Regions from separate parts of the Kitasatospora sp. NPDC052896 genome, predicted to be linked through region 2. Evidence: riboswitches for the same ligand, from Rfam matches in the RefSeq annotation. Region 2 holds a riboswitch; each other region holds the start of a gene.

Region 1 (3,205 bases), on a different contig from region 2:
AGCCGGTCCGCGTGCTCGGGTCCGACCTCCCGTCGCAGGGTGGCGAGGTGACCGGCGACCAGGCCGGTCGCCCGGAGTTCGTCGGCGGCGAAGCCGGTCAGCTCCGCGGAGACGGCGAGGAACCTCTCCGTGGTCGGTCTCAAGGCCACCCCTTCGGTCGGCTGCTGTGGTCACGACACGCTCGGTGCCGCGGGAAGCATTCCTCGCTCCCGGCCGTCCCATGCGTCGCACCGAGCGAGCGGTGCCCGCCCCAGCCGGCTCGGGCTACTCGGGGCCCGTGCGCTCGGCCAGCCGCTCGTAACGCTGGCGTGCCGCCTGCGGGGTGCCGAGGCCGAGGCCGAAGGCGATCTCCTGCCAGGTCATGCCGCGCCCGCGGGCCATCTTGAGCAGGCCGGTCTCCAGCTCGTCCAGCTCGCCGCGGACCAGCGGCAGCAGGGTGAGCGCGGCCGTGACGTCGGCCTGGTCGACCTCCGGTTCACCCTCGTCGAGCAGGGCCGAGCCGGCCATGAGGAGCGCGACCAGCCGGACCACCTCGTGAGGGCCGGGGACGGTCGGATTGGTCTGCCGGCGGCGCTGCTCCTCGGTGGTCGCGTGCCGCTCGGCGAGCCGGAACAGCGCCGCGTACTCGCGCTGTGCGCGGACCTGGCCGGGGTCGGGGGCGGCGAAGGGACCGCTGGTGGGATCGGTTGCTGACATGCCCTCAGGGTGCGATCTGCGCACCTCGTTGTCAATGGACTGTGTTGAACGATCCGTTTAAGTTCCCGATCGCACCGGCCCGAAGGTCAAGCTTTGGTAATCGGTTGCCTTGTGCCGCAAGCATGGGTCTATGCTTGTCGAGGTTTTGCAGGAGGCACCTCGTTCGGTGAGGCGTCTTCACGGACACAGGCCACTGATCCCACCCGTCGAGAGACGCTCCGGATCAGGACAGATCTTCCCGACCTAAGGGTTGATCCCAAGTGGCTTCCGATTCAACGGGATCGGATCACGCCGTGAAGTGCCAAAGCTCTGACGAGTTGGGGTGAACCGGCGCCGTTTCGGTGTGCTGGTCCGCTCCTTGCCGCGTCGATGACACGCACCACGGGGTGCGTCCGGCCGGAAGGAGGCGAGAGACATGGATTCGAGCAGTAGTAGTCCGGGCCACAAACGGCCCCGCATCCGCATGTCACCGTCTTCTTCTCACGGCACGCGGTAACCACCTTCCCTGCGCGAATCTCGAGTCGCACCTCAGTCCCCGCACGGCCACGTGTCGTGACGGCGCCTCAGGCTGCCCGCTCGCAGGGGGGATTGCTGCTGCGTGCCTCCAAACCTCCCCCTGTCACGGGGGGCTCGGGAGGCTCTCAGTCATGACCGACACCATCACCACCACGGACCAGGCCACGGCGCCGCGCGGCGCCGTCCTCGACGACGCCCACATCGGCGACATCAAGGGTGCGCTCGGCACCATCCGGCTGGACGACGACGCCCCGCGCCAGGGCCTGTCCGCCAAGCTCAAGACCCTGCTGGCGATCGTCGGCCCCGGTCTGATCGTCATGGTCGGCGACAACGACGCCGGTGCCTTCGCCACCTACGGCCAGGCCGGCCAGAACTACGGCACCCACCTGCTGTGGACCCTGCTGCTGCTGATACCGGTGCTGTACGTCAACCAGGAGATGGTGCTGCGGCTCGGTGCCGTCACGGGCGTCGGTCACGCCCGGCTGATCCTGGAGCGCTTCGGCAAGTTCTGGGGCGCGTTCTCGGTCATCGACCTCTTCCTGCTCAACGCCCTCACCCTGGTCACCGAGTTCATCGGGATCACGCTGGCCTCCGACTACCTCGGTCTGCCGAAGGTCGCCTCGGTCGTGCTGGCCGCCGCCATCATCGTGGCCTCGGCCTTCACCGGCTCGTTCCGCCGGTTCGAGCGGATCGCCATCGCGCTGTGCGCCGGCTCGCTGCTGCTGATCCCGATCTACTTCATGATCCACCCGAAGACCTCGCAGATGGCCCACGACTTCGTGGTCCCGAACATGCCCGGCGGCAGCGGCCAGCTCGCCACCGTGATGCTCCTGATCATCGGCATCGTCGGCACCACCGTCGCCCCGTGGCAGCTCTTCTTCCAGCAGTCGTACGTCATCGACAAGCGGATCACCCCGCGCTTCATGAAGTACGAGAAGGCCGACCTGTGGATCGGCATCGTCGTGGTGGTCGTCGGTGGCGCGGCGCTCATGGGCTTCTCCGCCGCCGCGTTCGCCGGCACCGACGGCTTCGGCAACTTCACCGACGCCGCCGGCATCGCCAAGGGCCTGGCCCAGTCCTCCGGTCACCTGGCCGGTGTGCTGTTCGCGATCGCCCTGCTGGACGCCTCGATCATCGGCGCCTTCGCCGTCTCGCTCTCCACCGCCTACGCGATCGGTGACGTCTTCGGCATCAAGCACTCGCTGCACCGCGGCATCGGCGGCGCCAAGGGCTTCTACGCCGTCTACGCCGGTCTGGTCGCCGTCGCCGCCACCATCGTGCTGATCCCGGGCTCGCCGCTGGGCCTGCTCACCCAGGGCGTGCAGACGCTGGCCGGCGTGCTGCTCCCGTCCGCGACCGTCTTCCTGCTGCTGCTCTGCAACGACAAGGCCGTCCTCGGCCCCTGGGTCAACGGCCCGCGGACCAACGCCTTCACCGCCGCGGTGATCGGCGTGCTGGTCACCCTGTCGATCATCCTGACCGCCTCGGTGCTCTTCCCGAACATCACCGCCAACGCGATCCTGCAGATCCTGGCCGTCTGCGGTGTGATCGGCGTGCTGACCGCCGGGTACTCCTTCACCCGCCGCCGCACCGCCACCAAGGAGGACCCGATCGACCGGACCGGCCGTGACGAGTGGCGGATGCCGGCGCTGGAGACGCTGACCAAGCCGACCATGTCGACCACCCGCAAGATCGGCATGACCGCGCTGCGCAGCTACCTGCTGGTCGCGATGATCCTGGTGGTCATCAAGATCGTCGAGGTCGCGCTCGGCCACTGACGAGCCCGCCGACGGCCCGCCGACCGCCCCTCACGGGGGTGGTCGGCGGGCCGTCGGCGTCGCTGCCGGCCGGTCGGGGGCCGCGCCGGGGGCGAGGCCGGTCCGGCCGGGCCGGTGGCGTTCAGCCGAGCGCGGTGACGGTGACCCGGGGCAGCAGGTGGTGGTACGCGGCCGGGTCGTAGTCGCCCGCGGTCGGGGCGAGGACGGTGGCGGCG
Region 2 (3,205 bases):
TGACCTCGGGGAAGGGCACCCGCTCGCCGGTGAACTCCCAGACGCCGTCGACCCGCCGCAGCCGGTGCTCGTGGTAGATCTCGCCGAACGCGTAGTAGTGGGCCGGGGTCTCGGAGTCGAACCGGCTGTCGGGCGACCCGGAGGTGCCCTCGCCCTGCTCCTTGATGATCTCGATCGCCTGCTCGACGTCGTCCAGGCTCTCCATCGGGAGCAGTCGGTCCGGGCCGATCCGGTCGGCCAGCTGGCCCTCGGCCGAGAGTTCGGGCCGGACGTCGCGGAACGCCTCCAGCAGCCCGGTGTAGAAGGCGCCGATGCTCGGCGGTCCGCCCGCCATCCGGGCGAGGGGGGTCTCCGGGGTCTCGATCCTCATCAGCACCTCGTGCACGTACTCCTTGGTGAGCCCGGAGAGGTGGACGATCAGTCCGGGCCGGACTCCGCCCGGGAGCGGGCCGGGGTACGAGGGCACGGCATCGGCGATCCGGGGCCGGCCGCCCACCGCCACCAGCAGGTTGCAGGCCAGGCCCATGTGGTACATCTCGTCGTTCACGATGCGGCGGATCAGCCGGGCCGCCTGGTGGCCACGATCCCTGACTGACCACCAGGCGCAGAGGTACGGCGGGATGGTGGCGAACTCCAGCTCCACCGCGACCTGGAGCGCCGCCCTGATCCAATGGACGTCACGCCGGTCGCCGGGCACCGCCAGCAGTCGCGCGACCGCTCCGCCGGGGGTCGCGCCGGGGGTCGCGGTGGGTGCGGCCGCCGCGGGCGGGGCGACCACGGCCGGCCCGGCCGCGGCCAGGCCGGCCGAGGCGAGGAAGTCCCTGCGGCTCAAAGGGGGAACCCGTCGGCTCTCATCGATCACATCTGCCTCCGTCCTTGGGCGACCGGCCCCGGTCCTTCGGCCGCGGGCCGCTCGGCTGCCTGGCAACGGCTGGCGAAGCTACCAGCGGATCGGCCGCCGAGCCGGCGCCGCCACCGGGACACCCGCCGGTCACCACCCGGGAGGCTCAGCCGTGCCGTCCGGCGAGCAGGACCTGGTCCGGTGCCGGCCGGCACTCGGGAACGGATTCGACGAACTCCAGCAGGTTGCCGACCGGGTCCTGGGTGTAGAAGCGGCGGTGCGGCGGCAGGCTCTCGTCCCAGACCACCAACGCACCGAGATCCGCCAGGCGTGCCGCGAAGTCGTCGATCTCGCTGACCGCCAGTCCGGGGTGAGCCTTGGTGGTGGGTCGGAAGCGCTCCTCGATCCCCAGGTAGAGCCGGACCCGGCCGCCGTCGGCCGCGAACCAGCAGCCGCCCCGGTCGGTCAGCGGCGCCGGCTTCGGGATCTCGGCCAGCTGCAGGATGTCGCAGTAGAAGGCCCGGAGCAGTGCTTCGCTGCCGGGCGGTGCGCTGAGCTGGACGTGGTCGAGGGCCGTGATCACAGACGGCCTCCTCTCGGTGGTGGTGGTCATGGTGGGTCGCCCGAACTCCCGGGTGACGGTGGGGAGTCGGGTGCGCACGGCGGCGCGCCGCCCGGCGGGTGATCCGCGTCGGCGCGGGCCGATGAACTGACGCTGAGTCAGAAGGCTTGGCTGGTCGGGTCGTTATCGCAGGGCGGGGAGGGGCGACGACAGGCGGGAATGGGGGCCATGGTGGCCCGGACTACTGCAATCCATGTCTCTCGCCTCCTCCCGGCCGGACGCACCGTCTTCGGTGCGTCATCGACTCGGCAAGGAGCTCACCGGCGCGCCCGAGCCGCCGGATCACCCCAACCCGTCAGAGCTTTGGCACTGCACGGCGTGATCCAAGCCCGAAGGACTGGAAGCCACTTGGGATCAACCCTTAAGCCGGGAAGATCTGTCCTGAACCTGGGCGTCTCTCGACGTCGTGGGGTCAGTGGCCTGTGTCCGTGCAGACGCCTCACCGAACGAGGTGCCTTCTGCAAACCTCAACAAGCCTAGCTGCCGCCGGGCGACCGATTGACCATTTTGCCGACTCTTGACGTTGGGAGGTGATGCCTGCCGGCCGGCCGCGGGCACCGGCCGACCACCTCGGCCCGTCCGCCCCTCACCGACCTGTCGCTGCCGCCCCTCGCCGACCCGCCTGCTCGGACCGTCCGTCCCGGGTCGCGCCGGACCCGGCGACCGCCCGGGCGCTGGGGGACGTCGCGGCCGGGCTCACCGGCGCCGGGTTCCCGGCCGTCGCCCGAGTGGTCGCCGCTACGCGGTGTGGCGCAACCGCAGGACGTTGTCCTCGCGGGTGCCGGGCAGGCCGTCCGGGTCGGTCAGCTCGCGGGTGAACAGCTCGTCGCGCTCGACCCGCCACCGGCCCGGCGCGAGGTCGAGCGAGTCGAGGACCTCCGCGGTGGTGGGGAAGTGGTAGTCGAAGTGCGGGGTGTGCTGCCACGAGGGCCAGCCCGCGTGACCGACGATCAGCAGCACCCCGCCCGGTGCCACGGCCTCGGCCGCCCGGCGCAGGATGGCCGTCCGTTCGCCCTCCAGCTCGACCGGGGAGTGCAGGAACTGGGCGGACACCAGGTCGAAGTGGCCGGCGGGGAACGACTGCGACAGGTCGTGCCGCTGCCAGTCGATCCACTCGGCGACCCCGGCGTGGGCCGCGTTGGCGGCGGCCCGGCGAAGCGCGGTCGCCGAGACGTCGACGGCGGTGACCCGCCAGCCCCGGTCGGCCAGCCAGATCGCGTCGGTGCCCTCGGAGCACCCGAGGTCCAGCGCGGTGCCGGGGGGCAGCTCGCTGACCTCCCGGACCAGCGGCTCGTTGGGCCTGCGGACCCGGCCCCACGGGCTCTCGCGGTCGCGGTAGAACTCCTCCCAGTACTCGTGGGCGGTGCTCTGCGGCGAGGTGTCGGTCATCGGTCGTCTCCTCGGTCGGGTTGGTTGGCTGGTGTCCCTTCGGCGAGCGTGCGACAGTCGGTGCTGGCTGGCAAAGTTCCTTGCCGGAACAGCAAATGAGGAGAGTGACCTGCCGGGGGTGGCGGGCGTTGACCGGGCATGAACCGCTTCGCCGCCGCCGTCGCCCTCCTCGCCGTCACCGTGCTCACCGTGCCCGCCGCCGCGGCCAGCGGGTCGCCGCCGCCCGCGTCGCTCGGGCGGCTGTTCGGGAGCGAGAACCGGCGGATGCCCACCGACCGCCGGGAGGTCGCGCTGACCTTCAACGCCGCCTGGGACGAGACCGGGGTGCCCGAGGTGCTGGCGACGCTGCGGCA
Region 3 (3,205 bases), on a different contig from region 2:
TCGCGGGCAGGGCCACCGAGCAGTCGTGGTGGATCCGGGCGATCCGGGGGTAGCACAGAGGCATCATTGCTCCTTTGTCGCGTGCGGGCGGCTTTCGCTCGACTGACGTGACGTCAGTTCTCCGACCACCAGGCGGCTTCCAGTCGCGGCGAGCCGTCCGGGCCGGGCACGGTCCGCCAGTGCGCGCGCGGCGCTCCGGCGCGCCGGACCGTCGCCCCGCTCGGCGTGGGTGCCTGGGCGGCGATGGCCTGGATGACCGGGCTGTCCAGCGGGCTGTCGGCCAGCCGCTCGATGACCCGGGCGAGCATGTCGCGCAGCGGGCGGTGCTGCGGTGCGCTGGCCGGGCGGGCGATCGGGTGGTGGAACGCGGTGAAGACGGACATGACCGGGTGACCTCCGGACGGATGGCGTGCGGGCCGAATGCGGCACGGCACGTGCGGGTGACGGGTGTGAGGGCGCTGCGCACGGCCCCGGCGGCCCCGACACGGTGGCGCGTGACGGACCTCGTCAGCGCGTGTCGCGGGCGGACCGGGCCGCTCGGAGTCCGGGCCGCGGGCGGCCCGGACTATGGGTACTGGGATCCATGGGCGCTCGCCTCCTCCCGGTGTTCGCGACGGTCTGCCCGTCTCGGCTGTGGCAGGGCGTGGGCCGGCTCGAAACGGCCGGTCGCCCCGGGTGGTGTGCTCCAACTCGGCTGAGTCGGAAGGTGTTTGAGATCGATCGATCCCGCAGTTGGTGGACCAAACCCAAGCCAGCATAGTCCGGTCCGGCTCGGTGTCCGCGCCCTTGACGGAACCCTGACGTGACGTGAACGCGGGGTTGTCGCGGACGCCGGGGGCAGGGCGTCAGGCGTCCGGAGCCGGCTGTCCGGTGCCGGACCGGGCCGCCCGCTCGGCGATGGCGTGGGCCGCGGTCGACGGCAGGTCCAGGTGCTGGGCCAGCCAGGGCGCGCGGTGTCCCTGCATGGCCAGCAGGTAGGCGGTGTGCACCCGGGCGTCGTAGGCGACGTCGGGCGAGGTGGTGGCGGCGAAGTCGCGGGCGTCCAGCAGGTAGCGGCGCGGCGTGCCGTCGTGCAGGGTGAGCCGCAGCGACCCGCGCACGGCGGGTGCCGTGAGGAGAACGGGGACGACCGGGGCGGTCCGGGCAGCCGGTGCGGCGGCGGGGCGCCGGTAGCTGCGGATCGCGCGGAGCAGGCGTCCGCCGGAGTGCCGGCGGGCGGTCTCCGGGCGGCCGAGGACGTGCGGCAGGGCGACCATGGTCATGGCGGAACCTCCAAGGCGGGCAAGGCCGTTGGACGGCACGCGGAAACCCGGTGTGGCGGCCCCGGGAGCGGGGCGGGCAGGCCGGGAGCGGGTCAGCGCGGGCCGGAGGCGGGCGGATACGGGCGGTCACCGAACCGGAGAGGGGCCGGTGCGCCCGGACTACTCGGACTACTTCCAGTACTCGGACCGTTGTCCATGACGCTCGCCTCCTTCCGGTCGGGGCGGTTCTCGCCTCGTACGCGGCAAGGAGCGGACCAGCACGAAACTGCTGGTTCACCCCAACTCGTCAGAGCTTTGGCACTCCACGGCGTGATCCCTCCCGAAGGTGGGAAGCCACTTGGGATCAACCCTTAATTCGGGAAGATCTGTCCTGAACCTGGGCGTCTCTCGACGTCGTCGGGTCAGTGGCCTGTGTCCGTGAAGACGCCTCACCGAACGAGGTGCCTCCTGCAAACGTTGGCAACTATAGACCCTTCGGGCGACCGGCGTCAGCCGTCGGGCGTCAGGTGTCCAGTTCGGCGAGCACCTCGGTGAGCCAGTCGATCCAGAAGGTCTCCAGCCGGATTCCGCCGCGCAGCACCAGGTGGTGCAGCCGGTTCTCCTCGGCCGACCGCTCGGCCGGGAAGTCGCGCCGCTCGATCTCCGCGTACTCGGCCAGTCGCGTTCGGTGCAGGGCGAGGTGCCGGCGCAGCTCGTCGACCAGGCCGTCCGTGCCGACCACCGCCGCCGCCCGCAGCCGGACCAGCAGGGCGTCGCGGATCTCCTTCGGCTCGGCGGGCTCGGCCACCCAGGTGGCCAGCTCGGCCCGGCCGGCCGGCAGCACCTCGTACTCCTTCCGCTGCCCCCGGGTGGGGGTGGTCTGCGGGAGCGCGCGGATCAGCCCGGCCTGTTCCAGCTTGCCCAGTTCGCGGTAGATCTGCTGGTGCGTGGCGGACCAGAAGAACCCGATGGACTTGTCGAACCGACGGGTCAACTCCAGCCCGGAGGACGGCTTTTCGAGCAGGGCGGTGAGGATCGCGTGCGGTAGCGACATGGTCGGCCAAGCCTCCGGTGCGGTACGGGCGGCGGGCGCGCGGAGCGGACCGCCGGCCCGTCCCGCGCGCGGGTGCTGGGGGAAGCCTAGGTGTTCTGACCCTCACGGCTCAGAACACCTAGGGCCTGCCTCGGGTGGGACGGGCCGGTCAGATGATGGCGGCCAGCTCGGTGCCCTGGCGGATCGCCCGCTTGGCGTCGAGTTCGGCGGCCTCGTCCGCGCCGCCGATCAGGTGCGCATCGAGGCCCCGGGCGCGCAGCGCCTGGTACAGGTCGCGCCGTGGCTCCTGGCCGGTGCAGAGCACGACGGTGTCCACCGCGAGGGTGCGACGCTCGCCGTCGACGGTCAGGTGCAGGCCCTCGTCGTCGACGCGGTGGTAGGTGGCGCCGGCGATCATGGTGACCCCGCGGTGTTTGAGCTCGGTGCGGTGGATCCAGCCGGTGGTCCGGCCGAGACCGGCACCGACCTTGCCGGCCTTGCGCTGCAGCAGGTGGACGGCGCGCGGCGGGGCGGGCCGCTCGGGCCGGCGCAGGCCGCCGGGCGCGCGGTACTCGGGGTCGATGCCCCACTGGCGGTAGAAGGCCTGTGGGTCCCGGTCGGCCGCGGTGGTCGGCTGGCCGGTCTGCTCGGTCTGGTCGGTGAGGAACTCCGCGACGTCGAAGCCGATGCCGCCCGCGCCGATGATCGCCACCCGCTCGCCGACCGGCGCACCGTCCCGCAGTACGTCGAGGTAGCCAAGCACGCTCGGGTGGTCGACGCCCGGCAGTTCGGGGACACGCGGGGTGACCCCGGTGGCGAGCACGATCTCGTCGAAGTCGGCCGCGGCGAGCCGGTCGGCGGTGACCGTCGAGCCGAGCTCCAACTCGACGCCGAGGGTGTCGAGTTGGTTGCGGTAGTAGCGGATTGTCTC

The links. A riboswitch is a leader RNA that binds a small molecule or an ion and turns the genes downstream of it on or off. The one in region 2 is predicted to bind magnesium.
Region 1: another riboswitch for magnesium. It lies ahead of ACIGXM_RS27300 (NRAMP family divalent metal transporter); the one in region 2 lies ahead of ACIGXM_RS27600 (VOC family protein).
Region 3: another riboswitch for magnesium. It lies ahead of ACIGXM_RS27965 (hypothetical protein); the one in region 2 lies ahead of ACIGXM_RS27600 (VOC family protein).

The regions. Positions count from the first base shown of each region.
Region 1 is NZ_JBITZU010000017.1:138,146-141,350, forward strand. Features, by position in the region: gene ACIGXM_RS27290 (hypothetical protein) at 1-143, opposite strand, end outside; gene ACIGXM_RS27295 (DNA-binding protein) at 265-696, opposite strand; M-box (ykoK) riboswitch at 848-1,025, shown strand; gene ACIGXM_RS27300 (NRAMP family divalent metal transporter) at 1,344-2,990, shown strand; gene ACIGXM_RS27305 (1-phosphofructokinase family hexose kinase) at 3,112-3,205, opposite strand, start outside.
Region 2 is NZ_JBITZU010000018.1:95,393-98,597, forward strand. Features, by position in the region: gene ACIGXM_RS27595 (ferritin-like protein) at 1-832, opposite strand, end outside; gene ACIGXM_RS27600 (VOC family protein) at 1,008-1,424, opposite strand; M-box (ykoK) riboswitch at 1,743-1,921, opposite strand; gene ACIGXM_RS27605 (class I SAM-dependent methyltransferase) at 2,202-2,852, opposite strand; gene ACIGXM_RS27610 (polysaccharide deacetylase family protein) at 2,991-3,205, shown strand, end outside.
Region 3 is NZ_JBITZU010000019.1:32,495-35,699, reverse strand. Features, by position in the region: gene ACIGXM_RS27975 (winged helix-turn-helix domain-containing protein) at 1-67, opposite strand, end outside; gene ACIGXM_RS27970 (hypothetical protein) at 114-383, opposite strand; gene ACIGXM_RS27965 (hypothetical protein) at 846-1,262, opposite strand; M-box (ykoK) riboswitch at 1,533-1,709, opposite strand; gene ACIGXM_RS27960 (PadR family transcriptional regulator) at 1,765-2,295, opposite strand; gene ACIGXM_RS27955 (FAD-dependent oxidoreductase) at 2,444-3,205, opposite strand, start outside.